DNA from 3 places in the Fictibacillus halophilus genome. Region 3 is predicted to be linked to each of the others. Evidence: riboswitches for the same ligand, from Rfam matches in the RefSeq annotation. Region 3 holds a riboswitch; each other region holds the start of a gene.
The links. A riboswitch is a leader RNA that binds a small molecule or an ion and turns the genes downstream of it on or off. The one in region 3 is predicted to bind cyclic di-AMP.

Region 1 (10,936 bases), 1.8 Mb from region 3:
TCCGGCCCTGTTAATAAACCTGAAGCTATACTCATTAGAGCTATTCAACCTAATGAGGGAATAGAAAGAATGAGGGAAAGACGAGCAAGAGTAAAGAATGAGATTATGCTTACAAATGGACCAGGTAAACTGAGTAAAGCAATGGGATTCACATTAAGTGATAATGGTAAGAAGATCAATGAGGGAAATATACGAGTAGAAGAAGGAATGATAGTAGTACAGAATGAAATTATCTCAGGTCCTCGTATCGGAATACAATATGCCGAAGAAGCCGTTCATTATCCTTATCGGTTCTGGATAAAAAACAACCCTTACGTATCACGTTAATACGCAGGGTTGTTTTCTTTGTTCGTTGAAACCGTAACATCTTCTTCCTGCATGTAATCAACCGTGGTTGTTCGGTTGGTATCTTGCATCCATGCTAGGTGATGATACGTTTGTTTTTTCATAGAAACGTATTTAGCTTGCATAATCAACAGCCAGGAAAGAATGAAAAGTGCTGTTTTTAATACATTTTCCGCAGTAAGTGCAGCTACCTCAATCGGTAGTACATTCACTGAAATACTAGAAATCAATCCTATTACAACAGCGCCTAAGATGAACAATGGCTGGTTGGTACGTAAAAATCTCAGTCGATGCTGCAAGTAGTTCTGTAGTGACAAACGTTCTTGAGTATTGAACTGAAGGTATCTACTCTTAGCCGATTTGGCATTGGCCAATAATCCTTTAGATCGATCTTTCTTCCAAAGTGATTTCATAAATAAGGTGAATTCAATATCACTAGCGGGTTCGTTAATCATTTTTCTGTGAATAAAATTATGAGCTTGATAGAAGGTAAGTGCGTTCTGTACAAGCCTAAGTAATACGTATCCTGCGATGATCGTAAGTGAAAAGACAAACCAAAAAGAGTTCATCGCGCTCTCTGTTAACTCGATGATAGGATGAATAACGGTTTGAATCTGTACCCATATGATCTTTGCAGCAAGTGTTAATATCTCTAGCCATTTTTCCAAGAAGATCACTCCGAAATCTCATTATGTATCTTCTTATTTTACCATGATTTTTCACCAGTGCTTACATTTATTTACTCAACATTAAAAAACTAGGGAAATCGGCATATAAAAAAGCCGCAGAGGTTTAACCCCTGCGGCCGTTTATTGTGTTTATTTACGCACTAACTTCTTGATCACGAGTTCCAAGATGTTTGTCTTCACCTTTATCAACGATTACTGCACATGCAGCATCACCTGTAATGTTAACAGCTGTTCTTAGCATATCAAGAAGTCTATCAACACCTAGGATTAAAGCAATACCCTCAACAGGTAATCCTACAGAGTTCAATACCATCGCTAACATGATCAGTCCAACTCCAGGAACACCAGCTGTACCGATACTAGCAAGCACTGCAGTTAAAATAACAGTAAGCATCTCTGTAATACCTAAATTAACATCGTATACTTGCGCAATAAAAATCGTTGCAACACCTTGCATGATGGCTGTTCCATCCATGTTAATTGTTGCACCAAGCGGTTGAACAAAACCACTGATTGATTTTCGAACACCCAGATTTTCTTGAGCTGTTTTCATTGAGATTGGGAGTGTTGCATTCGAACTTGACGTACTGAATGCTACTGACATTGCTGGTGCAAAGCCTTTAAAGAACCAAATCGGGCTCTTCTTTGCTAAGAGAGCAATTGAACCTCCATAGGCTACAACAGAGTGAATGAAAAGAGCTAAAATAACTACACTCATATATAAGCCCATTGCTTTAATGGCATCCATTCCTTGGCTTCCGACAGCAGAAGCAATTAATGCAAATGCGCCATATGGAGCAAACTTCATAACCACGTTTACAAGGTACATCATAATATCGTTACCTTGTTCAATTAGATCCATAATCCCTTTTGTTTTACTACCCAGCATCGTTAGAGCGAATCCTACAAAAACTGAAAATGCGATAATTTGAAGCATATCACCTTCAGCCATAGCTTGAATAGGATTAGTAGGAATGATATTGAGTAATGTATCTGTTACTGCTGGTGCTTCTTGTTGCTCAAACTTTGCACCTTCTGTTTCAAAGTCCCCAACACCTGGTTTAAAGATGAGTGCTAAAGCCATAGCAATAATAATTGCGATTGTAGTTGTTGCTAAAAAGTAACCGACTGTTTTGGCACCTACTCTTCCAAGTTTCTTCGGATCACCTAATCCTGCTGTTCCAAGTACGATTGAAAAGAATACAATCGGAACGACTAACATTTTAATCAGATTTAAAAATAACGTTCCGACTGGCTTGAATACGTATTTATCAAGCACAGAAAATGCATCTGGAAAGGCTAAATTTAGAATAAGACCTGCAACTACCCCAAGTGCCAGAGCGACCAAGATTTTTGTAGATAATTTCATCAAAAAATACCCCCTTTATTAAATTTTCAAAATATTTAACTCGTGACTGAAGAGAAATATTACTAATATATGCCCTATTTGTTGCATATAAAAACCCACCGAAAATAGAGAGGATTTTCCGTGGGAATACACAGCTACACATAGACTTATCCCATGTGTAGAGTTCTCTCTCCAAAAACGCTTACGAGGTTAGCTGTCGGATTAGGAAATTGAGAGTTGTCCCTTTTGCTTACGCGCAAATTCATCCCAAGGCTTAGAAGCCATAATGTGGTTCCCCCGCTCCTGAATATTCAATCGAATAGAACATCAGGATTCAGCGAATCATATATCATATACTGTAATGTTATCAACATACATAAAATGATGTCAAGGAAACTTGCTATACTTATTTCTTCCAATTAATTGTTTCATGATGAATGTTTTTCCAGATTCTCACTTCTACCCCATAAGCATGTGAGAAAAAACGAATGATGTATAAGGTTCTATTTTTCAGGGAGGTATTGTAAATGAAAATTGTATTTTATGAAAAAGGTGAATTAAGTATTATCGTTGGAGCATCCAAGTTAAAAGGTGAACTTACGATTGAACAAATAAAGAACGAAAGCGAAAAAAAAGCAAAAGAACTGGGTGAATTGTTAGGACGAGAAATCGGATTCTTAATCGACATGAACGGAAAACTAGATACTCAATTCAAAAAATAAAAACCGGGATATCCCGGTTTTTTGTTTAAACGTATGCTAGCGATAACTTTTCTTTATTCCTTTTCAAAACCATTTCAGGACGTCCTTCATCTTGAATCTTCCCATCGTTTACTAGTATGATTCGGTCTCCTATAGCACGAGCATCCTCTTCATCATGAGTAACAAAGATAGAAGTGATTCCAGTACGTTTAAGAATTTCCTGTAGTTCATCCCTAATCTGTAATTGAAGCTTAGAATCGAGATTGCTAAAAGGCTCATCGAACATGATCAAAGATGGGTTTGGAGCCATAGCTCTTGCTAGTGCAACACGCTGCTGCTGCCCACCACTCAATTCATAAGGATAACGAGAAGCATAATCTTCCATACCCACAATAGCTAATAATTCTTCCATTCGCGATTGCTTCTGTTTACGATTCATTTTCGTTAGGCCAAATTTGATATTCTTTTCAACAGTCATATGAGGGAACAAAGCATAATCTTGAAAAACCAAACCAACACCACGTTTTTCTGGCTGAACAAAACGGAATGTATCGTTCATAACTGCCTGATCGATTAGGATCGACCCTTTTGATGGCACTTCTAGTCCTGCTATCAGACGAAGTAACGTACTTTTCCCACTTCCGCTTTCCCCTAAGATTACCGAAACTTCTCCCTGCTTAAAGCTTAGAGATAGATTTTCGAACAAAGGTTCACGCGAATTCTTGTAATGAAATGTTAGGTCTTTGATTTGAACAAACATTATTTTGGCTCCTTTTCTAATACTCTGTGTAAAAAGAAAATCGAAAGTGCACTTATACAAATAATCACCATTGATGAAACAGAGGCTTCGTGAATACGTTCGTCACTTGCATATTGAAATGTTTTTGTAGCCAACGTGTAAAAATTAAAAGGCTGTAGGATAAGAGTAAGAGGCAGCTCTTTTAAAATATCTACAAAAACAAGAATGAACCCCCCAGCAATCGCTCCTTTGATCATCTTGATATCTACTTTAAAAAATGTCTTCGTTACTGACATCCCTAACGTTCTTGAAGCTTCTGTGAAAACTGTTCCTACTTTATCAAAACCTGACTCAATCGAGTTAAAACCGACCGCAAGAAAGCGAACAACATAGGCAAAGATCAGCATACTAATACTGAGGCTCAGTACAAGAGTAGGCTCTAATCCAAGCCATTCGTATAACGTAATTACCTTTTCGTCCAGTGATAGAAATAAAGTCAGTACGCCGATTGCGATTACAGCTCCAGGAATCGAATAGCCTAAAACCGTTATTTTGGAAAATACCTTCCCTCCCCAACCTTTTGACAGACGACTAAAGTTAGCGATGATTAAGGCCACGATAATGATTAGAACTGAACCTATACCCGCAACAAAAACTGAGTTCCAAATCAAGTCTGCAAATGTAGCACTTAAAATGACGTCATATGTCATATACACCCAATGTAAAAGCTGTATAAAAGGAATTCCGAAAGCTAGAGCAAATAAAGAAATAAAAAAGCTTAGTACAGCGTATTTTTTCCAACCTTTAAGTTCTTTTGGTTCTAAGGGCCGTACTTTTGAAGTGGAATAGCTATACTGCTTCCTACCCCTTATTACTTTTTCAAGGATTAAGATCAAAATTACAATCAACATTAAAGTACCCGCTAACTTGATAGCTGAATAGATATCTCCCATTCCGAACCAAGCTTGAAATATGGCAGTACTAAACGTTTGGATACCAAAATATTTAACTACACCGTAATCATTAAAGACTTCAAGAATAACTAGACTAACGCCACCAACGATCGCTGCACGAGACACAGGCAGCACGACTTGTATAAATGTCATGAACGAACCTTTTCCTAACAAACGCGCATTCTCGATCAGTGATGATGACTGATTTTCTAAGAAGCTTCTTGTAATGATATAAACATAGGGATAAAGAAACATCGTAAAAATGAAAACAGCACCTGGTATGTTCATGATGTCAAAAAACTTTTGGTCTACTTTTATACCAAACTGGTTTCTTAATGTCGTCTGAATGACTCCTGTATAGTTTAGAATGCCATGGTACGTATAAGCTCCAATATAAGGTGGTATTGCAAGAGGAAGTATGAGACCCCATTTAAAGAATCGGTGCATGGGAACTTTATATGCAGAAACTAGCCATGCTGCACTCACCCCGATCAACACTGTGAAAAGGCCAGTGAAACTAACTAGCGTCACAGAATTCACGATATAATTTTTCAACATAAATTCTTTTATATGTTCCCAATTCTCATTACTCTCAGCGAATAACTGAACCATGATGAGCAAAGCTGGTAAAAGGATTAGAATAGAAAAAATCACACTAAGCAAAGCCCAACTATTAAACTGTGATCTCATTTTTCGAATTAGATACAAAATTTTCACCTTCTTTACTCATCAGCATTGATCTCGTTGTTTGTTTTACATGGAATTAGCCGTATCACAAATCGTGATACGGCAAAGTATTAACATTTATTTCCAGCTAACTTCATTCATAATTTTAACAGCGTCTGCATTGTTTTCACCTAGCTTAGAAAGGTTAAGATCTTGTTCTTTAAAGTTACCCCAAGATTTTAAAAGCTCTGAAGGTTCAACTTCTTTATTAACAGGATACTCGTAGTTTGCTTCAGCAAATACTTTTTGAACTTTAGGACTAGATAGATATTCCACCAACTCAATAGCATTCTCTTTGTTCTTAGCGTGTTTCGTTACACCTATACCACTAATATTGATGTGCGTACCTGTTGTTTCTTGGTTAGGGAAAAATACACTTAATTGTTTAGCAACTTTCACTTCTTCAGGATCTTCTGAGTTAAGCATCTGACCAAAATAGTAAGAGTTCATGATGGCAACATCACCTTCACCTGCAACGATACCTTTAGCTTGGTCACGGTCACCACCTTGTGGATCACGAGCCATGTTGTTCACGATTCCTTCTGCCCACTTCTTCGCTTCATCTTTTCCATTTAATGCAATAAATGAAGATACTAATGATTGATTATAGATGTTTTCAGACGAACGGATCAGTACTTTACCTTTCCATTTGTCTTCAGTTAATGCTTCATAAGTAGATAGTTCAGACTGGTCGACTTTTTTCTTATCGTATACGATAACACGTGCACGCTTTGTTAGACCAAACCATTCATTATCTTTATCTCTTAAATTCTCAGGAATATTCTTATTCAATGTATCACTTTCAACACTTTGCAATAAGTCTTTATCTTTTGCCCAGTGTAAACGACCAGCATCAGATGTGAAGAAAAGATCTCCTTTTGTTGCTTTCCCTTCTCTTGAAAGACGCTCGATTAATTCATCTTCTTCACCTTTAATAAGGTTGACTTTGATTCCAGTCTCTTTCGTGAAATCCGCAAATATTTTATCATCAACGTCATAGTGACGACTTGTATATAAATTTACTTCTCCGCTTTTCTTATCTTCTTTTTTTGCATCGTTGTTACTTGAACTTGCACCCTCGTTTGATTTACCACAGCCAGCCAAAACTAGAGCAGCTAGTACAACCATAACAAAAGCAGTAAAAATGTTCTTTTTTAACATAAGTCAGTTACTCCTTCTATGTATAAGTAATTGAAAACGATTATCAACTTCACTTCTAATTATAATGATAATCATTCTCAAGTCAATTGTTTTTTTAATATTTTTTCTAATAGATTGTTGCTTTTCATATCTTTATCTCCTTTGACAGTTGATTGAAGTGGAAGGTCCGAGACTCCTATGGGACAGGCGGGCAGTTCGAAGAGTGAAGTGGCTCGTTCAGCAAAAGGTGAATGGATTCGAAGGCGCATTTTGTTCATCACGAGTCATTTAACTTTTGATCTAGTCACTGCTACGAATGTGGCTCACCGCCTCCACCGCGGAAAGCGAACATCTGGAACGGAAATCCACTACTTCCAAAGAGCAATAAAGTATACGAAAACCGCTTTTAAAAATGAAATCAAAAAAATCTCTTAGAAGTTTCAACTTCTAAGAGATCATTCCTGGTTTAAAGGCTTCCACTGGTTGTAAACCCAGTTTCCTAACCTGTTATATCCCCTTCTATTTGGGTGAATAGAATCGGAAAAGTATAGTTCTTTCTCAACATTTTCATAAAGTTCAAAAGTGGAAATGTACTTTGTAAGCGTGCTTTCTTTGCTTGCTTCTACGATTGCCTCGTTCCAAGACCTAATACTATCTGCAGCTGTTGGGTCGTACTCTTTTCCGAAATAAGGATTATAAAGACCCAATACATAGACTGGCGCAAACGAATTATTTTCCCTCACAACTGTCAGAGTTTTACTTAAATTGTTTCTTAGCTTTTCTTTTCCAAGTACTAATTTCTGCTGAGGCAACTGGCGAAAGTTCCAGCCTGCAGCCTGGCGAAAATCATTGGTACCTATAAAAACAAATATATGATCCGCTTGTCTTAATGACTTGATCACTACTCCATTATCCAATTGTCTTAATAATTGGTCAGAACGTTGTCCACTGATGCCAAAATTATTAATGATTACATTTCTGCCTGTTTGCTGCTGAATATTTCTCTTAACGATACCAATATAACCTGTTTTGGATGGGTCACCAACTCCGTATGTCAAAGAGTCTCCTAGTGCCACAACCTTCAGAGTTTGTGTATCACTTGCCCCTTCAGTTTCTCCATAAAATTGAAAGATCAGGAATAGTATGAGGGCTAATCCTGCACCACCAATTAACCATTTCTTTGATACTTTCCGCACATCAAGTCCTCGATTCTAGTTATTGTTATCTTACTTTTTACCATAACGAGGGAAAATATCAAGTAATGAATGTGTTATTTCAATCGATAATCTTCAGATGTAAGCGATGTATCTTCCCAAAGATTTTCTTGATCATATTGGTAAGAATCTTTTTTTACGAATGTATGAATCAACATAGCAACTCCTCCACACAATAGGCTTGCAGGTACTAAGGTGATTAGAAAACCAGTCATCTACATCCCTCCTGTACCAAACTATATGAGGGGCAATATATGTTTATGAAACGAATAAAATATTTTATTTCCTCTATATAAATAGTGATTAAGGGTATACAGGTAAAGAAGAATTATAATGGAGGTGCCTTTTGTGGGTTTATTATTTACTTTGCTTTATTTTGCAATCATAGCAATTGTTATTGAAATCAACGTTCTGCTATTCACGCTAACTGGCTTAAAAAAAGAAATTGCTCGCTTTCAAGTCATCTCAATGTTTACTGCTACTGGTTTCACGACCGGAGAATCTGAATTGATTCTGGAGCATCCCGTTCGCAGACGTCTAAGTACGTTTCTTATACTGTTCGGAGTTTTTTCATTAGCGGTTATCATCTCATCGATAAGCAACATATTATCAGATGAATTTCGTTCGATCGAGCTCGGAATCATTATTTTAGTACTCATCAGTTTATACTTAATCTTAAGCATCCCTAAACTAAAAAAATACATGAAACATTCTTTTGAGAGTCATATGGAAAAAAGTTATAACCTAGCAGATCTTCCCTTAAGAGATGTTATGTATTTTGAAGAAGATGATATTGTTGTAGAACTTCCCATTCACAAGGATTCTAAGATTATGGGGAAAAAATTAAAAGATGTTATTCAAGTGGATGACGATTTAATTGTTCTATTCATTAAACGAGGAGATGTAACGGTAAGAAAAGATAGTTACACAACAGAAATTCAAGAAGGAGACATGTTGGTCTTATACGGTCACCAAAGCTCTCTTCAAGAACGATTTAATGAAGAGATGGATGAATTAAAATCTAAAAAAGATGCGTAGGATTCAAAATGAGAAGTGATTTTTCACTTCTCTTTATTTTTCTGATCCAACCCCCTAAAAACAGAAAATATAAGCGAAAATAACTTTAGATAGTAAAAAAGAACCTCTTTTTGAAGAGATCCTTAATTAACCAACTTCTCTAACTTTATCTGGTACGAATGATAACAATAAAGAAATAATATTATTAATTTGCTCAGGCGTTATATGTATACCATCGTTTGCCAAAAGTTCTTCTTTTAGCTTGATAATTGAATCTACTTCATCAAGTCTTGCATCACTCAAGCAATGGTCGATCGTGTTCAATAATTCCAACAACTGATTGTTTTTATTGGTTATGTAATATGTAGTATCCACCAACAAACACCCCCTACTACTAACTATTATTATCGAAACTAAGGTCATTTTCCTACAAAAACAATTCGTCAAATGACGACATATCTTACTTTTTATGGATTTTACCCTATAATACCTACACATTTATGTCGAATGAAGTCGAAGAAACAGGAAATAAGTCCCATCCTAGCCTTAACAGTTAACTATTTCCATTAAAAAGTTTACATTTAAAACTAAAATTACTTTAGTTAAATAACTTTGATAGAGAAGCAAATGGAGATTCATTTCCTTCAGACTTTGTTTTATAAACCAACTTTTCCGGTTCAAAAAGCTTTGATTCTAAGAAAGAAGTCGGATTTTTTACAAATTTGATGTTCCTATGAATTTTAGCAAGGATTCTGGCTGTGTTAATGGCATCATCAAGTGCTCTATGTTTGGATCCTTCATAAACCAGCTCCATCGCCTGAAGAGCGCGTGACAAGCCGTACCGAAATCCTTTTTCACTATCGTGAAGGATACTAAAATGAAATTGCAGATCATTATGATTAATAATCCAATCCGTGTCTGCTTTATGAAAAGTTGAATCTGTAATGAGCGCCCACTTATCTTCTGGTCCCCAAGAACAAAGGTAATACTCTTCTTGGCCGATCCAAGATCTAAAGTTTTCAATTGCCTCTGTATAAACAGGAGCAGAAATCAAATCTTTTTTGGTGATTCCAGTTAAATTTGTAATTCGTGTATTCAACTTATCCATTTTTGGTTGAACGAATGATTGAAACGTATCCAATATTTTAAGTTCACCATCAACTTCAATCATCCGAATGGCACCAATCTCAATAATCTCTGAGAGCCGGTTTGTCATCTCTAAATCATACACAATATACTGCATCCTCATACACCTGCCCTTCTGCATTCATGCCTTAAATGGATGTCTACCATATATTGTAGTTGATTTGTTAATAAAATGAAATATTACTATAGGTATTTAAAGGATAATCATTCCTATAAATTACTGGAACCCCACTTCTTGCATGCATTGTAAAAGTAAACCTCACGTGCGATCTTTACCCATCTTCCAAGTATATTCTTATTTTATGAAAATGAGGGACTTAAATGTCATTCTATTCTGAAAAGGATAAAAGTTTCTTCATCTGCCAAACTTTTCATTTTCAATTTATGTACTCTTTTGTTACCATTGAAAGTGTCTGTTTAACAATATGAACTACATAATGAGGGAGTATCATGAAAAAACTTACAACATTATTTCTTATAATTGGGTTACTTTTTGTAACAGCTTGTTCTAAGGATACGAAACAAAATGAACAAGGAGCTTCAGAAACAAAAGCCGACAACAAGGAAGATTCTACTGACAGTTCCATTTCTGAGCCAGAAAAAGAAGATTCAGAAGCAACAGAGACAACAACTACTGAAGAAGAAAACAGCACAGCTGAAGGTGAAACAGAAAGTGCTGATAGCGAACAAAAAGACTATCTAACTAGCGAACATCAATTTGTTGCTAGTGAACTAACAAATTCTACCGAAAAACAAATAAGTGATAGATGGGGTAAACCTACCCGATCAGAAAAGATTCAGTTCCGCTACCCTGGCACTACAGAATTTGTTCCAGCTATCGTCAACTATTACCAGAATGATAAATATGCGGTAACGTTTGTAGAAGGAAAAGCTGCTCGTCTTGTTTATTCTGTAATC
Region 2 (10,936 bases), 410 kb from region 3:
GTACACTCTTTTCGACCAACTCTAGCAGCCTTTCAATCACTACTGGTCGGATCCCAGATAAACCTTTTAATAACGCGTTCGCCCGCAAGATAAGCATTAGGCGAGAGATCGTCTCTGGAAATGGATCTCCTATGCCGCACGCATGACTGCGGATTAGATTGATCTGAAGCGTTTCTACATCGTCTCTAGAAATAAAAACATCGCTGAATTTTCCGAAGCCCGTAGTGATTCCGTATACGACTTTACCTGCAGCTACGATCTCCTCAACCGCTTTCCGACTATCTGCTACTTTCTTCATGCTAAGCGGGCAAGCTTCTACGGGTTCGTTATCATGCAGAATCCGCTTGATCTCTTCCATGGAAAGCGTATTACCTGTTAATGTAATCATCTTCATCCCTCATTTACTAAGACTGTTTTTATTATCGATTTTTATAGACTCGCGGATATACGTTAAAAACTTGCGGAATTACCTCTGAAACTCGCGGGATTATAGTCAAAACTCGCGGTATTAACTCTAAATCTCGCGGGATTATTGCTTATTTTCATTCTTTCGCTAATTGAGTATCCTCTATTTGCCTAAGCTCTGACTCGTCTGATGCCGAATTAATCGTAAAATTCGGGAAAGCGAGCACCTGGAACGGAAATCAACCACTTTCAGGACATCAGATGTCGCTTTCTCACATACAAAAAGAGCGCACCCGAAAGAAAACTCTTTCGAATACGCCCCCTCATCACTAGTTACTATGGGCACTATTTAAATATGATTGATTCCTAGACCGACCGCCTCATGCTCCAACCCTTTTACAGGAGCACCGATCGTTCCATAGAGAGCGACTGCTATCCAGTCACCTTCTTCTTTCTTCTCATACGGATTACCGCGGACAACAATGAAACGTAAACCTACAGTTCTAAGAACGGTTCCAAGCTGAACCTGTCCTCTTGTCACGCCATGAAAAGCTTCCATGATGGCATGATATAAAGAATGTGTTTCACGATAAATTCTGCTTTGAATCACATTTTCACTTTTGGCCGCTGTCTCAATGGCAGCTACTACCTTTTGTGAATCCATGGAACCGGCTTTGCCTACGCAAAACTTCCAGCCCAATTTTTCAATTTCAGGCAGATAACTTTCATCTAAAACCCCTAACATGGCCATCTTTCCGATCAAACGTTCATTTGATAATGCCATTACATGAATCACTCTTTCTCTAACGGCTAGTAACTATCTATAGTGTATGCGTTTACAATTTGTCCGTCAATTCCCTTTCAACAACTTATCACAGCAGTTTAGTAAAGAAAATGACACGTATAATCTATCAAACTAGCGGTAAGAATGATAGTAAGAAATATAACGGAATGAGGGTTGTTACATGTTAAACGTACAAAAAGAAATTGCACTTGCTTCAATGTCACGCACTCCACAGTTTGAGGAAGATGTGAATGACTTTTTTATCGCTTATGACAAAGGACATAATCCCTTACTGCTCTTACCTACAACTAGAGGTTTTCTTCCAGAAGGACAGGTATATGCGATCGCATTTATAAAAAAGGAAAACAATTCTTATCAATTTACTCTTTCAGATAAAATTATGCCTTTTTCGATGGATGAAGCAACACTCATTCATGATCAGCTCGGATTTTTCTTCGGACCTGAAAACAATATGCTTTCCAGCTTTTTTAAAGGTGATACGTATGGCGCTTATGTTGTTTGGACAAAGCATATGGTCACCCAATTGATCAACGAGACTCTTCAAAATTGGCATAACACATCAGATGATTCTCAGCGTGAAAAACATAAAACGCGTCTCACTATGCTTCTTCAAGCTTAAGAAAAAATTAAAAACTGACTGCTTATTCCTTTGAGATTTAGGAAATGAACAGTCAGTTTTTTTATTTGTGATGCATCATGTAGTAGGTGATGCCTGTTCTTTATTATTTTTCTTAAAACGTTTTTTAATGAAAGTCATAACAAATAGAAGTGGAATATAACTAATAGCTAAATAAAAACCGATCTTGTTCGTGTAGTTATTTAGCATGTTAATTTTGAGTCGAGTGTCTAGATAGTAACAAGCAGCCAATGTGATTGCTAACAATATGATGAGCGTGATATGTTGTCTAATATTCAACATCAGTTTCCCTATACGGCTCGAACACCATATCGCGAGTGTAATGTTTGGCAAGATCACAAGACACCACATTGAAACGAATACAAAATCAAATCGTTCCACGAATGAAACTTGAACGATCTTCACCATAGAGAGAGTTGCCCAAATATTTCTAGACAGTTGCTCTTGGCTAAAGAACGCAAACGAAAACAAAGTGACTAGCAAGTACATCATAAATGTAAATAGATTAGCATGATGGGCAAATTTTTGAGATCGTTTAGCGTTTTTAATAAATGGATAAAAAACAAGCAGCGTTTCAAAACCAAGATAACTAAGCATCATATTTTTAGTTGCCGACAAGTAATCCCTAATATTTTCATCAAATACAGGCAGAAGGTTAGAAAAATGAGTAAATTCCAATGGATACACGAGTAACACGATCAGACCTAACGGAATGACCACTCCTAAAAAACAGATTCCTGCAACCGTTCGAAAACCAGATGAAACGACATAATACGTTAATAAAAGGAATACAGCTGCAATTTTCCATGTACTTAAAGTCGGAAACATCCATACTTGAATAACTTCAATATATGTTCTTAACACAGTAATCGACCAGAGCAGAAAATATAAAAGTAAAAACAGGTTGAATAGATTTCCAATAAACCCGCCAAACAATGATTTATGTGTTGTCACGATATCCCCATCCCCGTTATCAAGCACATAATAGATCATCCATATGAGAATATGTACGAAAACGGCCGCTATGATAACTGATATCCAAGAATCATAGCCTGCGTATTTAGCAATGATGCGTTGATACCCAAGAACCCCTACCCCGACTTGTTCAGAATGGACGAGGAAAAAGACAAGAAAGGGAGAAACGAGAAAAGCTTCTTTAATTTTTTGCATGATGCGTGCTCTTCCTTTCTATAGACTAGCTATAAAATCTTGTTTTAGCTTTCCCTAGAGCAACGCAAATAACCCATAAATAACCAAAAAAGCTAATGCAGAATGAAGGAACTTCTCCTCACTGCATTAGCTTTCTTTTCTTTATCCGGTGAACACTTCACCGTCTGGATACCTAATATTATCTCTTGTTTGTTTTGCCAAACTAAACGCTAACGTCAGTGGCCCTAATTTACCGAAAACCATTACCACACAAATCACGATTTTCCCGATCACTGTGAGATCCGGGGTTAGCCCCATACTCAGTCCAACCGTACCAAACGCCGAAACAACTTCAAACACGATCACCATAAATGATGTATCTTTTTGAACAAAAGTGATTATAAACAATGCTGCAAATATAAACAATATTGAAATGGTTGTTATAGCAAGAGCTCTGTATACCACGGCGTTTCGGATTGTGCGTTTCATTACGACTGTATCTTCTTTCCCTTTCAAGAAAGCTGCTACGGTAAAGATGATTACAACAAAAGTTGTGAGCTTGATCCCCCCACCAGTGGATGTGCTCCCCGCTCCAACAAACATCAGGAGTATCATTAACAAAGACGTGCCCGGATTTATTGCTGTCATATCAATCGAGTTGAATCCTGCTGTTCTTGGTGAGATTCCTTGGAAATAGGAAGCCCAAAATTGCTCAGCTCCAGAGAGCATTCCGATCGTCTTAGGATTGTTGAACTCAAACAGATAGAAAAACAGAATCGCAACAATATTTATTATCAGGGTAGATAACAACATCACTCTTGAGTGCAAAGATAGAGTTTTCCACCTTTTACTGACCCATATATCCACTAAAACTGTAAAGCCAATCCCACCCGTAATAATCAGAAATGATATTACAATGTTCATCATCGGGTCCCCTACATAACCCATTAATCCGTCAGACCAAAGCGAGAATCCTGCATTGTTGTAGGCAGATATAACGTGAAATATACTATAGTAGATTCCTTTACTTACACCTAAGTCTGGTACTAGCCTTAATGACAGAAAGAAAATAGCAACGATTTGAATGCTTATAGAAAAAATAAAAAGATTACGAACCAATCTTATTACTCCACCAATTGATGGTTGGTTCAATGCTTCTTGCATTAAAACACGTTGTTTGATGGAGATTTTTCTTCCCATCATGATAACCACTAATGACGCAAAAGACATTACACCAAGTCCGCCTACTTGGATTAAAAATAAAATGACAACCTCACCAAATAGAGTAAACGTTGAGCCAGGATCAACTGTAGCCAAGCCTGTTACTGTTGCTGCTGAAGTTGCAATAAAAAAAGCATCTACCCAAGACAATGACTCTTCATGAGCAATGGGCAGTTTCAATAAACACATACCTACAAAAATTAGAAATAAGAATAACGTTGCTAAAAATTGTGGAGGACTTAGCTTAATTGGATTGTGCAAAAAACGTTTATGCTTTTTTACATGTAGTGCCAAGGCTTACACTTCCTCATCCTCAAAGCGATTTAGATCTTCGTTACGGCCGATCACGACAAGTATATCCCCATATTGAAGTGATACGTCAGCAATAGGTGAAACGAGTATCTCATCTCCACGTTTGATTGCGACAATATTACATCCATAACGTGCCCGAACATCAAGGTCTGTTAACGTCTTGTTAACAAGCTTATCCGTTACACCTATCTCTACAATACTGTGTTCATGCGAGAGCTCAATAAAATCAATAATCTTTTCAGAAGAAATGAGTTGAGCAACGCGAAGCGCCATATCACGCTCTGGGTGAATAATCCGGTCTGCTCCTAGCTTTTCCAACACTTTATGATGATAATCATTCTGTGCTTTAACCCATACCTTTTGAACACCTGCTTCTTTTAGAAGTAAAGTCGTTAAGATACTTGATTGAATGTCTTCTCCAATTGATACGATGACGTGGTTAAAATTTCGAATCCCTAAAGACTTCATGACGTTTTCATCGGTTGAGTTCGCTTGAACGGCTTGAGTAGCTATTGTTGCAAACTCGTTTACTCTTTCCATGTCTTTATCTATAGCTAAAACATCATATCCCATCGTGGCAAATTCTCTACAGATACTGCCTCCAAAACGTCCTAGCCCAATAACTGCAAACTGTTTTTTCATTATGGTCTCCCCTTAAAATCCATGAAGTTTTTGCTTCGTTGTTCTCTAGCCTTGCTGGATAAGAGGTTTACAAATTTAAGTAAAAAAACGCAAAAAAAGACCACACAAAAAAGCGGGTCCGGTTTTCCACCAAATTGACCTCTCCAGTGACATGACGCTTACGGGGTTAGCTGTCGGATTAGGGATTGGAGTATCCCTTTTTGCTAGTAGAGCAAAATTCACCCCAAAAGATTGGTTCCCCCGTTTTACAGTAGTTTCATCATAAAAACAACTGTAAATTCAGCGATCTAAAGCCTGCTAAATTTTGAATTACATATACTGTAATCCTCTATCTTTTAAATGTCAATCCATTTTTATAGGGTTAACAAATACTTTACATTTTACCTGAAAATTGAAGAATCAATACAACGATTCCAATCAACCAAACATAAATAGCAAACCCTTTTAACGTACCGGTTTGAAGAAGTCTAATCATCCACTTTACCGCCACATATCCAAATAGAGCTGACGCCAATGTACCCACTAATAAAGCTGAATAAGAGATAGGAGGATGTGCTCCAGCAAATAGATCTTTAGACTGCAATACTACTCCACCTGCAATGGATGGGATTGAAAGTAAAAAGGAGAAATATGCAGCAGCTTTTTTATCAATCTTACAGAAAAGAGCCGCTGCGATTGTGAGTCCTGAACGTGAAATAGCAGGAAGAATGGCTGCTCCCTGAAACGTGCCGATCACAAGTGCATCACGTATAGAGATATCCTCAATTCCTTTGTATCCATTCCGTTTATAAGAGTCAGCCCACCAAAGCAGAAAACCTGTGATTAAAAACTCCCACCCAACCGTGATTCCCGTTTTTGAGATCTCTTCAAAAAAATCTTTAAATGCCAGTCCTATTATAGCGGTCGGTATCGTACCAGCTATCAGCAGAATGCCCGTTTTGCTGAAGGGGCTTTTTATCACTTTTAGAATTTCTCTCCAATACACCGTCATCACGGCAATAAGTGTTCCGATATGAAGCATGCTATCCAAAAATAAACCGGCTTCCTCTAACTGAAACATTTGCCTGCCAAGAAGCAGGTGTCCTGTAGAACTTACAGGTAAAAATTCTGTTACCCCTTGCACAATGCCCAATATTAAGGCCTCGAGCCAATCCATAAAAAATCCCCCTCAACTTACACGGTCTCGTACAACCTATTCCTGAGGAGGATTTTCTATTCTTGTTTTTTTGTATCACAGTAGGAGCTTTACAGAACCCCTGAGAATAAACGAGCAAATGATTCTTTTGTACGTTCCCATAAACCTCTTTTGTAAAACTCAACGGGTTTAACTCTAACAGATTCGACCATGTCTTCTTCGTATTGTTCTACGAGATCACCGACAGATCCTGTATTTAGCAAGAACACGTTCACTTCAAAATTAAGATGAAAACTTCGCATATCCATATTAGCAGTACCGATCGAAGCTGTATCACCATCGATAATGATAACCTTTTGATGAAGAAATCCTTTTTTGTAGGAATAGATTTCTATTCCCGAACGCAGAAGTTCTGGGAAATAGGAACGCGTTGCATATTGTGTTAAAAAGCCATCATTGATTTCAGGAACTAATAATCGTACCTGAACTCCTTTTTTAGCAGCCACTCTTAAAGCTGTTCGAATCGCTTCATTAGGTACGAAGTATGGCGTTGCAATCCAGATTGATTTCTCTGCACATGAGATCAGCGAATAGAAAAGATCACTCATGATTCCTAGCTGGGTGTCTGGACCACTAGCAACAACATGAACGGTTCCGTCTCCTTCAGCAGGGTATGAGGTAGTAAGGTGATTATCTTCTAACAGATCTTCTCCACAAACATATTCCCAATCCATTAAAAAGATCGCATGAAGAACTTGAACACCTTCTCCTTCCATTACCATGTGAGTATCACGCCAGAAACCAATTTCAGGATCCTCTCCTAAATATTCGACACCTACATTCAATCCTCCAACAAATCCAACCTTACCATCTATAATGATAATCTTACGATGGTTTCTGAAATTGAGTTTTTGGTTAAAGAAGCCATATCGTACTGGTAAGAAAGCTTCAACTAAGATTCCTGCTTTTTTCATTCTGTCGATGTCATATTGCTGAAGAGAAAGACTTCCTATTCCATCATATAGGAACCTAACTTTTACACCTTCATTGGCTTTTCTAATTAACAGATCAATAATATCTTTACCAAGGCGATCTGAGCGGAAAATATAATACTGAATATGTATATACTCCTTGGCTTCTTCCAACCTCGCAAAAATTTCAGGGAATGTCTCTTGGCCATTCTTTAATATTTTTGAACTTGTTTTTCTGTTCAAACGCGTAAGGGTAATATGATGAGCGTGGGTTGCAAAGCACTGTTGATGCCTTTTTAAATCACTAAAATCAGGCTTTTCTTCCTGTTTAGATACTCTGATCCATTCGTCCCTGTCTTTCTTTCTTTTTGATTTAAAAAGATGACCTTTTAAATAAAGTTGGCCAGAATACAGATAGAACATATATCCGATAAATGGAAACAATATCAATACATAAATCCATAGAAGTGTATGTTGAGCTGTTCTGTTCTCGAGCATCAACGAATAGATCGTATACAGAATCACTGCGATGTAAAGGAGCCCAAATACTGTTTTGATGATTACATATCCTTCTGCAAAGAAAACGATGTATAAACAGACGAGTAACAATAGTGTGAGAAAAAATTCCCATATTCGTTTCATGCACGTGCTCCTTTTTACCAATCTTCTCTTTCTCTCTTTTATTCCCTTCCCTTTGTAATTAAAACAAGTGACTTCTCTCTTTTTATACCATTTTTTTATAGGATTTGCAGATATGACTGCTTATATGAAGTACGACGCGCAAATACATTGTGAGGAATTAAACGAGAGTGAATCCACGAGTTTTGACGCCCTATCCAAAAATTTGCAGCTCCAATCCAAAAATTTTGTTCATATATCCACAAGTCGACAATCTACGACAAGATGATTTGTTATTTAAACAAAAGACTCTAGAGGTTTATCGTTCCTCTAGAGTCTTTTTATACTAAATTATTCTTTTTTCGCTCCATTTTCTTTCCAATAGTACTCTGCAACTGCTTCAGCCACTGCTTCTGCACTTCTGTACAGCTCATCCATGTTGTTATCTACACCGCCAAACTCGATTAGGAGAGCGTGGTCAGAAAGGTCTTGATTATAAACACCATTTCCCTGTGTTTTGTTTTTTCCGATAACTCCACGGCTTAAGCCAGGGTATTTTTTATCTAAGATCGCATTGATCTCTTGCGCTGCTTTTTGGTTGTTTTCAAAATTAGGGTTCGCTTTACCGATAACGAACAAAGTACGTGCGTAAGACTTCCCATTAATTTCTGTAGTTGTAGACTTACCTCTCATCGAGTCTCGATGCAGGTCAAAAATCAAGTCAATATCTTGGTTGCTCGACATCGCACTTTGGACGAGTGTACGTGACATTGGGTAACTCTTACGGTAATCCGTGTTATTCTTTCTTAAAAGCTCCGTCATGTTAGTCATGTCAACGGTTGTACCAATTCCTCTCGCCTCTAATTCCTCTCCTAGCTTTTTCCCTACCATCGTGATGTTTACTTTAGAATGGATGGCATGGTCAGGGTTTGTTACACCTTTTAAATGTGGCAAGAATGATTCCCAACTGTGCGAATGATAGATATAAGCGATCTTCTTTCCGCTTGTTGTTTGACCTGGTGGTTTTTCTGAATCAGAAGGATCTGGATCTTCCAATCGCTCGATATCTTGAACTTCTGCTTCTTCACCACTTAGAAGGAGCTCCATAGGCGGCGGCGACTCGTACGCTAGGTTTGTGTAATCCGTTCCTTCCCCAGCAACAATGATCGTTGAATCATAGAGCGCAAATCCAGGAAGTTCGTTTCCCAACAGACTTCGAATATCTCCTGGCTTAATGCTTGTAGTTAGTTCAAACAAGACACTCGATAAAGCCGGCGGTTCACTCTCTTTTGGAAGCTCTTGCGTAAAATATCGATTTTCCCACCCTATAAAATAAACAAGTGCTTCACCAGAAAATTCCGTTAACCACTTATGCATGGTTGATGAACTCAATCGATATTTGTGCTCAAAGGATGTGATAAAACTAGTGGCAACGACGATAAATAGCATGGCTCCGGCAAGTAATAAAGGTAAACGCTTTATATTCAATTGCGGGGTGAACATGTATAGCCCTCCACTTCTTTTAACGTTTCTATCACATCCTATGCAGTGAAGAAATTAAATAGAATCGAATCTATGAAAAAATAATAGAGAACTATATTCGCTTGCTCACTGACCTTTTCATCTGGTTAGTTGATGAGTGAGGTTTTTTGAAAGAAATAAGGGTTATGTGCACAAAAAAAACCAGTTCCTCAACTGGTTTGTGATGTAAGGACGATCTCGTCTGAGTTTGAATGATTTCCGCTAGCAAGCTTTTCATAAATATCAATAAAAATACCTAATTCCTCAGTAGATAAATGATTTAGATAACTACTAATTGAATTTACTCTCTCATTTTCAGCCTCTCGTAAAATTTCGTGTCCTTCGTCAGTAATCTCTAAATAAACAATTCGACGATCTAGATCACTACGATAACGACTTACAAATCCACGCTTGTACAAACGATCCGCACCAACAGTTATCGCACTTGGTTTTACACCCATATAGTCAGCTAATTTTGAAACGGTCCATTTATTTCTAATACACAACGTCTTCAAAAGTACAAACTGTGTTTTCGTTAACTCCTTTTCAATAGCAATTTCCGGGTGTAAACGCTTTGACACAATGTAATGCACTTTCTCCAATCTCTCCACATAGGACTTCAAATCCTTATTCCCCATACTATGAACCTCCAGCCTCTAAGTTGTAATGCGAATATTATACTAACATTATACAAGAATTTTCATAACATTTGAACTATTATTTACAAATAATGTGTAAAAGTGTTGACGACTCGCATATAATTAAGATATATTACGTTCAAATATATTTGAACGTTTCAGGAGTGTTGAACATGAAGGAAATTTATCAGATACGTGAAGTTGAGCAGTTAAAGGTTATCTCTGACCCACTCCGGATCAAAATTCTATGGGAGATCTTAGATGATGCTAAGACTGGAAAGATATTATCAGACATTTTAGAAGTTCCCGCACCGAAGATTCATTACCATCTAAAAGAACTTGAACGTGTAGGTTTGATTAACGTTGAGAGAACCGAAGAAAAGAATGGCATTATACAAAAGTTCTACAGACCTGTTGCTCATTCATTTTCGATTGCCGAAATATTGCCTGATCAACGGCATGCCGTGAGAGATGAACTCTCAGATGCGCTAAAAGAAAATATATTAGTTTCACTCGAAAAAACAAAGTCTATGGTTCGTAAATTAGACCCTGAAGTACTAGCTTATTCAGATTCTCCTCTTAAATTTGGTTATAGACATGTAAAGCTTTCTTCGGATCAGGTCAAACTGCTTCATAACAAAGCAAAAGAAATATCAGACTTAATCTCAGAATTTAAAATGAATGAGAGTGACGATGGTGAGATCTATCACTACTTTATGCTCTCATTTCCATTGAAAGAGACACCTTATCCGGAAGAGGAGCTAGAATAAGATGGCTGAAACAATTGCTGTACACCAGAAAAGTAAAACAGAGTCCCTGTTCAGAAAGCGTTCCTTTTTATTCATATGGGCGATAACGATTTGTTCTTCTTTTTCAATCGCT
Region 3 (10,936 bases):
TTAAGAGTTACATATGAACAATAAAGAAAAATTCACTTGAGGGATATGTATGTTCAAAAAAAGGCGAGACAAATTAGGTGAGGAAAAGAAAAAAATGGAGGAACATCCTAAAACTAACTTTGATACAACCAATTGGGTAGAGGAACTTTCACTCTCTACGGATTTTGTTAATGACCATACTTCCTCCAATCTATCTGAGCCATTTTGGATATCTTATTTTAGAACGCTCATTATGGGAGAAATATTACATAGAGATGTGGTACCTTATCTATCTGCGCAACTTACTCTAAAAGAATTAAAAAATACAATCCCTATTCAACAAATAGAAGTAACATCGGATGCAAAGATAATAAAGGATAAACTTTTGCAGGGATTTGCGGCAATTCGGCTTTCTGATCAGCATACTGAATGTTTAATGGTGAATGTTGCGAATTCTAAGTTTAGAGACATTTCTTTTCCTATGATGGAATCTACTGCCCTTGGTCCTCAAGCAGGCTATGTTGAAGAGATTGACACAAATATTAACTTGATTAGAAAACATTTGCCTTCCTCTGATTTACATATAAAAGAGCTAAAAGTAGGTAAATTATCATCAACAAAAGTCGCAGTTATCTACATGGATTCTATTGTGAACAAAGATAATGTCGAAACCGTTCTACAACGTATAGAAGACGTGCAATACGATCATATCTCAGATAGTTCCTACTTAGCATCAATGATTGAAGATAATACGAATTCTCTCTTTCCCCAGATTATACCAACCGAACGCAATGACAGAACAATTGCAGCCCTAACAGAAGGAAAGGTAGTAATTGTTGTTGATGGGTCTCCAGATGTATTAATTGCACCCATCACATTAGCAGAATCAGTAGTGGCTATGGAAGATTACTATGTACCGTGGTTAATTGCGAATTACTTGAGGTTGATCAGGCTGTTTGGACTCTTTGTATCCATCATTATTTCACCCGCGTATATCGCGGTTTTAACATATCATTATGAGTTGATACCGGCAAAGTTACTTGACTCATTAGTAGCTTCCAGAGCGGCGGTTCCATTTCCACCTATTATTGAGGTTCTAATATTAGAGATAAGTGTTGAATTTATAAAAGAATCAAGTCTGCGTCTTCCCACTAAAATTGGTACGACTCTTGGTATAGTGGGAGGGATTGTAATAGGACAGGCTATTGTTGAAGCCAAACTTACAAGTAGCATACTGATCATTTTAATTGGCTTAAGTACGTTAGCTTCCTATACCTCAGCGATCTACAAGTTCAATAATTCTGTAAGGCTTATTAAATATCCGATAATTGTACTGGCGCAATTTCTTGGATTAATAGGAATTGTAATTGGTCTTAATTTTCTCCTGGCACATTTATTACGCTTAACCTCTCTAGGTAGACCATACATTGGTTTTTACCCATTTCGTAAAAATATGTTTAAAGACATGTGGATTCGAATGCCTTTTTCCATGCAGAAACAGAATCCTGAAAATTTGCGACCACAGAGGAAACAAAGGTATACGAACGATTTAAAGAATCAAGGTCCACCTTCCGATTTCAATGAGTAAGAAAGGAGATCAAATCATGCAAGTAAATATTAGGCATCAAATATCTCCTTATTTCTTATTCTTTATCCTTGTAGGTGCACAAACTGGGGTAGGGATACTTGGTTTTCATAGAATAATCGCAAAACATGCAGGATATGATGCATGGATAAGTGTCCTGATTGCTGGGGCAGTCATTCAACTCCTTATGTTACTGATGTTTCACCTTCTTTCTGCCGCAAATGGGGATATCATTGAAGTACACAACCAAATGTACGGAAACAATTTTGGTTCAATCATGAGCGGAATAATCATGGTTTATTACTGGATGGCCGCTGTAAGTGTACTAAGGGAATATATTGAGATTATACAAGTGTGGATGTTTCCTACTCTTCCGACTTGGGTTTTGTCTGTACTTATCTTGATATTAAGTTATTACATTATTTCAGGAGGATTTCGTGTAGTGGTAGGAATATGTTTTGTTTCCGGCATATATACGGTCCTCCTTTTCTTTAATCATTTTTACCTGCCTAGAAATTATGTTCATTTTGATAATCTACTTCCCATACTTGATCATTCGTTTGTTGACCTATTAAAGTCTGCTAAAGAAACCAGTTATTCCATGGCTGGGTTCGAGATCATTTTGATGGTATTTCCTTTTATAAGAAACGCAAGATCATCCCAAAAAATTGCCCATTTAGGTGTTGCTTTTACGACTTTATTCTATACGGTAGGAGCTATTACAACTTTTTTGTTTATTAGTGAGAAGCAAATACAAACTACGATTTGGGCTAGAATTAATATTAATGCCTTAGCAAAGTTTTCATTTGTTGAAAGATTTGAATATATCCTTCTTTCGTTATACTTGATTAAAATAGTGACGATTATAACGCTGATGTTATGGGCATCAAGCAGAGGCTTTAAATTGATATTAAAAAAGAAGCAGAAGATTCCCTTGTTAATTCTTATCGCTTTAAGCATTGTTCTTTGTCAGTTATTAGATAACAGATACATTCTTAATTCTTTCTTGGATATCACAGCAAAATTCTCCATTGGATTATTTTATGTATATATCCCATTGTTGTGGGTTGTTTTTATTCTTTTGAAAAAGAGGATACCTAGATGAAGCACTTTCTCATACTTTTTCAAATTGGCATGGTCATTGTATTATCGGGTTGTCAGGTTATTCCCACATTAAATACAAATGAACTAAGTATCATTCAAGGCGTTGGATTCGATAGAACTGCAGAAGATAAATTATTGGGAACAATTGTTTATCCTGAATATCGCGTGGATGAAACATCAAAGATAGAAGTGTTAAAAGCAGAAGGGGAAACGGTTCGAGAGACTCTGGATCGTTCTCAATATGAAGTACAATATCCATTAGTAAACGGACAGCTTCGTATCGCAGTGTTTGGTCAAAAGCTAGCAAAGCAAGGTCTGTTTTCCCTCCTGGATGCATTTAATCGCTCTCCTGTAATAGGGAGTAAAATACAGTTAGCGATAGTCGATGGGGAAGCATCTGAATTACTCGCTATTAAAAAGTATGGAAAAGAAAATATTGCTTTGTATCTTTCTGATATGATTAGTCAAAATGCAAAAATAGGAGAGTTACCTTCAACTGACCTTTCCATATTTTCTTATCATTACTATAATGTTGGAAACGATCCTTACTTACCAATATTAAAAAAAGAAAAAGATAAAATTAAAATAAATGGAATCGCACTGTTTAAAGATGCGCGTTTAAAATCTACTTTATCAATGAACGATGTATTCACATTTAAGATGTTATTGGAAAGATTTAAAATGGGAACTCATCAATATAAATTAGACGAAAATCAATATGTAGTGATTGGTAACATCAGGTCATCACCCCATTATAAAGTTAAAATAAATAAAGGTACCCCTGAATTTAATATACAAATTAAGATGGATGCCAGAATTCAGGAATTTTCCAGCAATAGAAAAAATACAGCAACACCAAGTAAAACAAAATATTGAACAGGACGCAACAAGAATAATCAGGCACTTTCAAGAAAACAATGTCGATCCACTAGGTTTGGGGGCGAAATTTGAAGCGCATCATCGTCATTTTAATTTTCAAAAGTGGGAAGAGCAATATTCAGACGTAAAAGTAAATGTCAATGTTGACCTGAATATCGTACATTCTGGTACCGTCGAATAAATAGGCAAAAGGATTAACTACTATAGTTAGTCCTTTTTGTATATTCAATTCTTTGTATCTCATTATGTTTTAGTAAAATAAAAAAACGCTCAAACCTTGTGTGGTCTGAGCATTCTCTGATTAGTTGCTGTTATGTGCTTCATCATCACGCATTAGCCAGCCTTCAAAGTGGCGCTTGACGTAATTTTCAGCTTCTTGATAGCTTTCAAATGTTTCATCAACCGGATGTGTCTTATGTGAGATCAGCCATGTTTGGTTATCTTCCGAATAGATCTTAGAAACTTCACGATGGTTGTTCACATACAAGCTGCCATCAGGATTTTCCTTCACGTTGTGTTCGTTCTTCGGTGCATCGATTCGTCGAGGCTGTTCATGGAAGGCAGCAACAACAAACTTTTCAAACGCTTCAGAAGTCATGTTTCCACCTGAAGCTTTAGGATGTCCACCGCCTCCGTACTGCTTCGCGTAGATCGAGCAATCCACTTCATCATGAATGGTGCGTAGTCCAATACGCTTGTTGGCAATGTTCAAGATCACAATCAAGTCTAAGTGAGGATTCTCCCGATTGATCTCGTTTCCAAGTTCTGAATGATAGCGTTCGGCGTGAAGGATACCAATCTTGTAGGTTTTTTCTTCTGATCCTTCACCTAAAGACCAAGTGTCCCAGATTTCAACCATCTGACGCTGTTTCTTTTTAATATAATCTGCAATGTTTTCTTCTTCCAGATCAAGAATCGTCGTTTCTGTTTCTGAGAACTGAAATGAATCACCTTTTAAGCGTTCCATGATCTGATCCTCAAATTTATCAGGAGGAAGGATGAAGAATAAGTCGTTGAGACGCTTAGCTTCGACTTTTTGGTCAAACCATTCCCACGTATCATATAAACGTACAAGCTCTACGTACTCATCGAGTGCACCTGTTGGCTTAAGCTTGCCATTCTCAATCAAATATTCGTAGAAAAGGGAAGTGGCACATGTTAAACGTTCATCATCATAACGAACTTGAACATGCCCCCAATCAAACCCATTAAAATGAAGCGCTGTTGCATGGTGATCGATCAGCTTCACTTTTCCTCCTGCATTCGAGCGTTCATCAAGTCTCATCATTAATTCTTCGTTAACCGCAATATCTGTAATAATAATTTCTGTTTTTCTTTCTTTTGGATTATCGAGCAGCATCTCTACACGGTCGTTAATCGTTCCGTGTGAACAATACGAAATTTTACAGTTGTCTCCAAATGCTAGTTGTGCTAAATAACCGCACGATTTTCCGTCTAAATCATTGTGTGAAAATAAATGAATCATGTCAGTATCCTCTCTATTATGCTCTCTGTCTAGAGTATCGTCATAAAGCATAAAGTTCAACCTTTATATCGTAGTATTCTTTTCATTTACAACTTCAGCTGATTTTAATACTGAAAAGGGAATGGATATGCTCAATACTTCTTGTGAAGTATCACATAAAAATATTTACAAATGATGGCATTAGGTAGAAAATGGTAATGATGCAAATTATGCAAAGTTGGAGGTTATGATGTGAAGGAATTTCTGAAAGTGTTTCAGAATAAAAACTTCAGAAAGCTGTTTTTTGCTGGTTTTACTTCAATGATGGGAAGTATCATAGGAGTTACAGCTTTTATGTTTTATTTGTTGGATAAGTTCGGTGAACAGCCGTTTTATGCAACACTTGCCGAATTGATGTATTCTTTACCAACACTAGCTGTTTTCTTTATCGTAGGAGTGTTAGCAGATCGTATGGACCGTCAAAAGATCGCACTCTATTGTGATTGGATTTGTGCAGGGCTGTGCCTTCTATTAATGGGTGCTATATGGCTTGATTGGATGCCGTTGATTTTTGCTATCTTATTCTTAAGAAGTGCTGTTGGTAAATTTTTTCATCCAGCCGACCAAGCGATGGTACAAGGCGTACTTTCAAAAGAGGATTATGCAATTGCAGCTGGATTAAATCAAATGGTAGGCAGTTTATTTATGCTTTTTGGAAATATGATTGCCATTTTTATTTATTGGAGTGTAGGCATACAAGGAGCAATTGCGTTTGATCTTGTTACATATGTTATATCAGCATTGTTAATTATGAGTATGAGAGTAAATGAAGAAGTTCGTCTACCGAACGGACTACACAAGTTCAAGGATATTCGTGTAAAGATGGTATGGAAGGATTTCACTGCGGGGTTTGTCTATATTAAGCAGTCAAAGCTTCTCCTCTCTCTAATTTTCGGGTTTTTCTTGTTTGGGATAGTAAATGGAGGATTGTCTGTTTTGCCGGCTTTTATCATGAAATATAAACTCGTTCCAGATAATTATGAGCAAATGATGATGTGGATGGGTGTTGTGTTTGGTGTATCCATACTTACAGGGAGTGTGTTAAGTTCGATGCTTGCTAAAAAGATTAGACTCTCGTATGCCATTGTTCTTGGTCTATTCGTTAGTGGGTTGTCACTTGGTTTATGCGCCATCGCGCCAAATGTTTTCTTCTTCTTTATTTTTACGGGATTGGCTGGGATTAGCATTCCTTTAATCAATATCGGAATCGGTGGCTGGTTACCTAAGATTGTAGATCCTAAAATGATGGGGCGTGTTCAAGGATGGATCACGCCAATCAATATGTTATCTCATACCATGACCCTCGGTTTAATCGCGGTATTTTTCCCGAAGTTTTTAACTGTTGAAATGCTGTTCTGGGTTGTTGGAGGATGTCTGATACTTGTTGGAGTTTTTTATATGTTCACCTTGCCAAAGTATGATACGGAAGATGATGAAAACAAAAAAGAGTTACAATTAGAAAAAATACCAGTCTAAAGGTGGAGTTTATGGCGAAGCCCTTTTATAATGAAAAGCGGAGGGGAAGCCATGGCAACATTTCAAAACGTACTATTCTGGTTTTTTTTAATCTTACCGATCATTCTATTCTTTGTAGCGATTGCGAGAACTTCATGGATTTTGATGCTTGTTAACCTTTTTTTAGCTTTGCCGATCATTTGGTTTGTGAGCTGGGTTACAGAAAGTTATGGAGCGGTCTTTGTAGTATTTGCAATTCATTTGTTCACAGGCGCTTGGCTTTGGACTAAAAGACAGAGATTGGATTTTAGATCGTTTTAACAAGGCTCTGCAAATTTATGTTTGCAGAGTTTTTTTATTTTGTATTAAAAACATTCAATTGCAGATATTAATTGTTAGAATATTAAAACATTTTTTTGTTTATAAAAATAATGAAAATCAATGAAAATCAATGAAAATAGTTGTAAGGGTTACAGGTTATGCATAAAGAAGGTTATTTTAAGAGATTTTGGAAATAAATATAGATATTTTAGTGTTTTTGGTTGATTTACAACAGTGGAAACCAGGAGTAATATAGTCCTTATCTTAAATCTTTAAATATTTTCCATGACCGCTGAATCCAATTTGGAACGGAGGAACCATCGGCAGTTTTTTAATTGCCAGGGGTGAAACTTATTAAGTCGGGCGACTTCTGCCGTCCGAACCCGTCAGCTAACTTCGTAAGCGTGGTAGGAGAGGGAAGGTGAATTTGAAAAAAATGTCGTTATAATTTAAAAAACTATGATTATTATATCATGCGTCTTTATCGCTTAATTCCTAACTTTAGGGAGCGGGGGAACCAACCGCAGGCTATCGTGTCTGCATGGGGTGAATCTCGAGTGATCGAGTAGGGCTACTCTCAAGCCCGAATCCGTCAGCTAACTCCGTAAGCGTTCAGAGAGAGGCAACAAATTTCGTGTGTTTACACGCTTATTCAAGTATGTGTAGAAGCCGCGAGAAGAGTTCCTCTTCCGCAGGCTTCTTTTTTGTTGTCTTTTTTTACACTATCAGAAATTATAGCTTGTTTGCACGATGATTTTCGACGTAGCAACAAGTTTAAGACGATAGTATAAGTGCAACTAAGGCTGACGTGAAAGGCTTGGCATCAGCCAAGTTTTCTTTAAGAAATGGAGGAAGTAAACGATGGCAATACCATCTGGAAACGTGCTCATCATGTTTCCTGACCAAGTTTCAGATGTATTTATTTCAAAACTAAGATTATGTGATGAATATCAATCTCTTGTTCTATGCGTTCCTAACCGAGAAGAGGCAGACAGACTTTCACAAGTTGGTTTTCAACATGTGTATGTCATGAATTATGGTGACAAACGTAAATTGATTGAAATGGTAGGGCCGTTTGTCCAAAAGATTATTGTCGTTGAATCAGGCTTTTTGGAATGCTGCCAAACGATCGAGCTCATTCGCAGCATCTATAACCTACCTGTTTATGTCATTAAATCAGACACAAGGTACATCACAAGAGTATACAAAGAACTAGGTGCCGACTACGTAATCTATAACAAAACAGGAAACATTCAATTCTTACTTTCTTCATAAAAGAAACGGAGGAATATAAAAATGAAAATGAGTCCGAGTGAAATTGAACAAATCTTATTAAAAGCCAAAAGAGAACAGTTGAATGCATATTACGCAAGTGTAATACAGCATAATCTCTCTAAATGGTCGATACAGGACACACTTCGCAACAAAGGTTAAAAAAATCTGAAGAGGGAGCTTTTGCCGCGTGCTCCCTCTAAATTCTTATCACTGATAGGCAGGGATAAATAATGGGAGCAGAGTCAGTTGTTTTATTGCCAAGACGGTTATCGATCGGACAGATCAATGAATTTGTCAATGCTGCTGGTTCTTTCGAGAGTGAGATCCTTTTCTATTACCAAGGAATACAAATTAATGCGAAAGGCTTGCTATCGGTCAATCTATTCTTTTTGTCACATTATTCAAGGAATCAAGATGAACCTATCACACTTAGAGTTGAAGGCTGCGATTCACAAGATGCCATAAAAAATTTATCACATATGTTATCGGGTTTTATTGAGTAGTTTACTAGTTAGGTAAGGAGGAAGATACATGTTAGATCTTTATATGGTTTTAACACTAGTCGTTTCATTTTTGCTTTATTTTAAATTTGTTTATTGGTGTGATCAAATCGCAGGAGGGGACAAGGAAAAATGATAATAACCATGATTGCAACTGGTGGCGTTTTTCTATATTTGGTTTATGCACTAATTAACCCTGAAAAGTTTTAACCGAACAACATATTAAAGGATTCATTTAGGAGGAACATGGTTATGGGAGTTTTACAAATTGCAATCGTGATCGTTTTATTGCTTCTGATCGTTAAACCGTTAGGAAGCTATATCTATCACGTGTTTTCAAACAAGGCTAATAAAACAGATAAAATTTTTGGTCCGATTGAGAAAATGATTTATTCCATATCCGGAATCAAAGAAAGACCGGGTATGACATGGAAAAAATATACGGTGTCATTATTACTTACGAATATCGTCTTGGTTGCAGTCGGATATGTCATCTTACGTCTGCAAAAACTGCTTCCGTTCAATCCGAGCAATATAGACAATATGGAACAAACCTTATCTTTTAACACGATTGTCAGTTTTATGACGAATACAAACCTGCAGCATTACAGTGGAGAAACTGGACTTTCTTATTTTTCTCAAATGTCGGTCATCATGATGATGATGTTTACATCTGCTGTAACAGGAATCATTGTTGCTATTGCATTTATACGTGGTATTACAAGCAAAGGGTCAACCATTGGCAATTTCTTTGAAGACTTTGTAAAAGGACATACACGTTTACTTATCCCAATGGCCGTTGTGGTTACATTGGTTCTGGTTGGATTAAAGGTTCCTCAGACGTTAGATGGTACGATCCAAGTTACAACGCTTGAAGGAGAAAAACAAGAAATCGCTACGGGTCCAGTAGCTTCGCTTGTTTCTATCAAACACTTAGGTACAAACGGTGGAGGATTCTTTGGAGTAAACTCTGCACATCCTTTCGAAAATCCATCTCCTTTAACGAACGTGATCGAGATTTTATCGATGTGGTGTATCCCTGCTGCATTAACTTACACCTATGGCCGTTTTGCTAGAAACCAAAAACAAGGCTGGGTCATTTTCAGTGCGATGGCTATTTTATTTACCGCATTTTTATCATTAATTTATATCTCTGAAAGCAACGGAAATCCAGCATTGAATGCAATGGGGCTTAGTTCTGAACAGGGAAGTATGGAAGGTAAAGAGGTTCGTTTTGGAATTGCTCAGTCCGCATTGTTTAGTACAGTAACGACTGCGGCCACAACAGGAACTGTTAACAACATGCATGATACGTTAACACCGCTTGGTGGTATTACACCATTATCTCTCATGATGTTAAACACAGTGTTTGGCGGAGATGGAGTTGGTTTAGTGAACATGCTGATGTATGCCATTATTGGTGTATTTATCTGCGGTCTTATGGTTGGTCGTACACCGGAATTCTTAGGAAGAAAAATTGAACCAAAAGAGATGAAACTAATAACGATCGCATTGCTTGCACATCCTTTAATCATTCTTGGCCCGACGGCACTGGCATTTATGACGGAACTTGGGAAAGGCGCGATCAGCAATCCGGGATTCCATGGTATCTCACAGGTTCTTTATGAGTATACGTCTTCTGCAGCAAATAACGGTTCAGGCTTTGAGGGGCTTGGGGATAATACTCCGTTCTGGAATATCTCAACTGGACTGGTCATGCTGTTTGGCAGATACGTCTCCATCATAGCCTTGCTCGCTGTTGCCGGTTCACTTGTAAAGAAACAACCTGTTCCTGAAACGATTGGTACGTTTAGAACAGATAATATGCTTTTCGTCGGTATTCTTGTTGGGGCAGTGCTTATTATTGGTGCATTAACTTTCTTACCAGTAATGGCGCTTGGACCAATCGCAGAATACTTGTCGATCCGTTAATTTAGAGAGGTGCAGATAAAAATGAATCAAACAAAACAGAGTATGAGTTCTGGCCTCATCAGCCGAGCTATGATAGAAAGTATTGTCAAATTAAATCCTATCACCATGATGAAAAATCCTGTCATGTTTGTAGTAGAGATCGGAACGTTTCTTGTTCTGCTCATGATGATTATGCCAAAGCAGTTTGATGCAGAAGGCAGATTTGGTTATAACTTGTCCGTATTCCTAATTCTTCTGTTTACGATCCTATTTGCAAACTTTGCAGAAGCCTTAGCTGAAGGTAGAGGTAAAGCGCAAGCGGACAGTTTAAAGAAAACAAAAAAAGGAACAATTGCAAAAAAAATAGCGAAATCAGGTGCGGTTAAGGAAGTATCTTCAGAA

Region 1: it holds a riboswitch for cyclic di-AMP, as region 3 does, so the genes downstream of both, I5J82_RS12375 (dicarboxylate/amino acid:cation symporter) here and I5J82_RS03250 (hypothetical protein) in region 3, are expected to answer to the same signal.
Region 2: it holds a riboswitch for cyclic di-AMP, as region 3 does, so the genes downstream of both, I5J82_RS01115 (potassium channel family protein) here and I5J82_RS03250 (hypothetical protein) in region 3, are expected to answer to the same signal.

The regions. Positions count from the first base shown of each region.
Region 1 is NZ_JAEACF010000001.1:2,379,233-2,390,168, forward strand. It holds gene I5J82_RS12365 (DNA-3-methyladenine glycosylase) at 1-327, shown strand, start outside; gene I5J82_RS12370 (hypothetical protein) at 324-1,013, opposite strand; gene I5J82_RS12375 (dicarboxylate/amino acid:cation symporter) at 1,168-2,403, opposite strand; cyclic di-AMP (ydaO/yuaA leader) riboswitch at 2,567-2,732, opposite strand; gene I5J82_RS12380 (hypothetical protein) at 2,910-3,104, shown strand; gene I5J82_RS12385 (ABC transporter ATP-binding protein) at 3,130-3,843, opposite strand; gene I5J82_RS12390 (ABC transporter permease) at 3,843-5,465, opposite strand; gene I5J82_RS12395 (Fe(3+) ABC transporter substrate-binding protein) at 5,580-6,662, opposite strand; gene I5J82_RS12400 (GDSL-type esterase/lipase family protein) at 7,097-7,837, opposite strand; gene I5J82_RS12405 (hypothetical protein) at 7,912-8,070, opposite strand; gene I5J82_RS12410 (TrkA C-terminal domain-containing protein) at 8,204-8,893, shown strand; gene I5J82_RS12415 (hypothetical protein) at 9,020-9,247, opposite strand; gene I5J82_RS12420 (3'-5' exonuclease) at 9,471-10,121, opposite strand; gene I5J82_RS12425 (hypothetical protein) at 10,469-10,936, shown strand, end outside.
Region 2 is NZ_JAEACF010000001.1:195,357-206,292, reverse strand. It holds gene hutH (histidine ammonia-lyase) at 1-388, opposite strand, end outside; gene hutP (histidine utilization transcription antiterminator HutP) at 755-1,189, opposite strand; gene I5J82_RS01130 (hypothetical protein) at 1,371-1,829, shown strand; gene I5J82_RS01125 (GerAB/ArcD/ProY family transporter) at 1,905-3,017, opposite strand; gene I5J82_RS01120 (TrkH family potassium uptake protein) at 3,159-4,511, opposite strand; gene I5J82_RS01115 (potassium channel family protein) at 4,515-5,171, opposite strand; cyclic di-AMP (ydaO/yuaA leader) riboswitch at 5,311-5,466, opposite strand; gene I5J82_RS01110 (undecaprenyl-diphosphate phosphatase) at 5,545-6,327, opposite strand; gene cls (cardiolipin synthase) at 6,417-7,919, opposite strand; gene spoIIP (stage II sporulation protein P) at 8,247-9,398, opposite strand; gene I5J82_RS01095 (MarR family winged helix-turn-helix transcriptional regulator) at 9,587-10,054, opposite strand; gene I5J82_RS01090 (ArsR/SmtB family transcription factor) at 10,228-10,824, shown strand; gene I5J82_RS01085 (MFS transporter) at 10,826-10,936, shown strand, end outside.
Region 3 is NZ_JAEACF010000001.1:604,595-615,530, forward strand. It holds gene I5J82_RS03215 (spore germination protein) at 50-1,567, shown strand; gene I5J82_RS03220 (GerAB/ArcD/ProY family transporter) at 1,584-2,669, shown strand; gene I5J82_RS03225 (Ger(x)C family spore germination protein) at 2,666-3,544, shown strand; gene I5J82_RS03235 (DHH family phosphoesterase) at 3,849-5,033, opposite strand; gene I5J82_RS03240 (MFS transporter) at 5,265-6,548, shown strand; gene I5J82_RS03245 (hypothetical protein) at 6,600-6,848, shown strand; cyclic di-AMP (ydaO/yuaA leader) riboswitch at 7,129-7,269, shown strand; cyclic di-AMP (ydaO/yuaA leader) riboswitch at 7,324-7,475, shown strand; gene I5J82_RS03250 (hypothetical protein) at 7,710-8,123, shown strand; gene I5J82_RS03255 (hypothetical protein) at 8,145-8,282, shown strand; gene I5J82_RS03260 (HPr family phosphocarrier protein) at 8,354-8,626, shown strand; gene kdpF (K(+)-transporting ATPase subunit F) at 8,768-8,833, shown strand; gene kdpA (potassium-transporting ATPase subunit KdpA) at 8,876-10,555, shown strand; gene kdpB (potassium-transporting ATPase subunit KdpB) at 10,577-10,936, shown strand, end outside.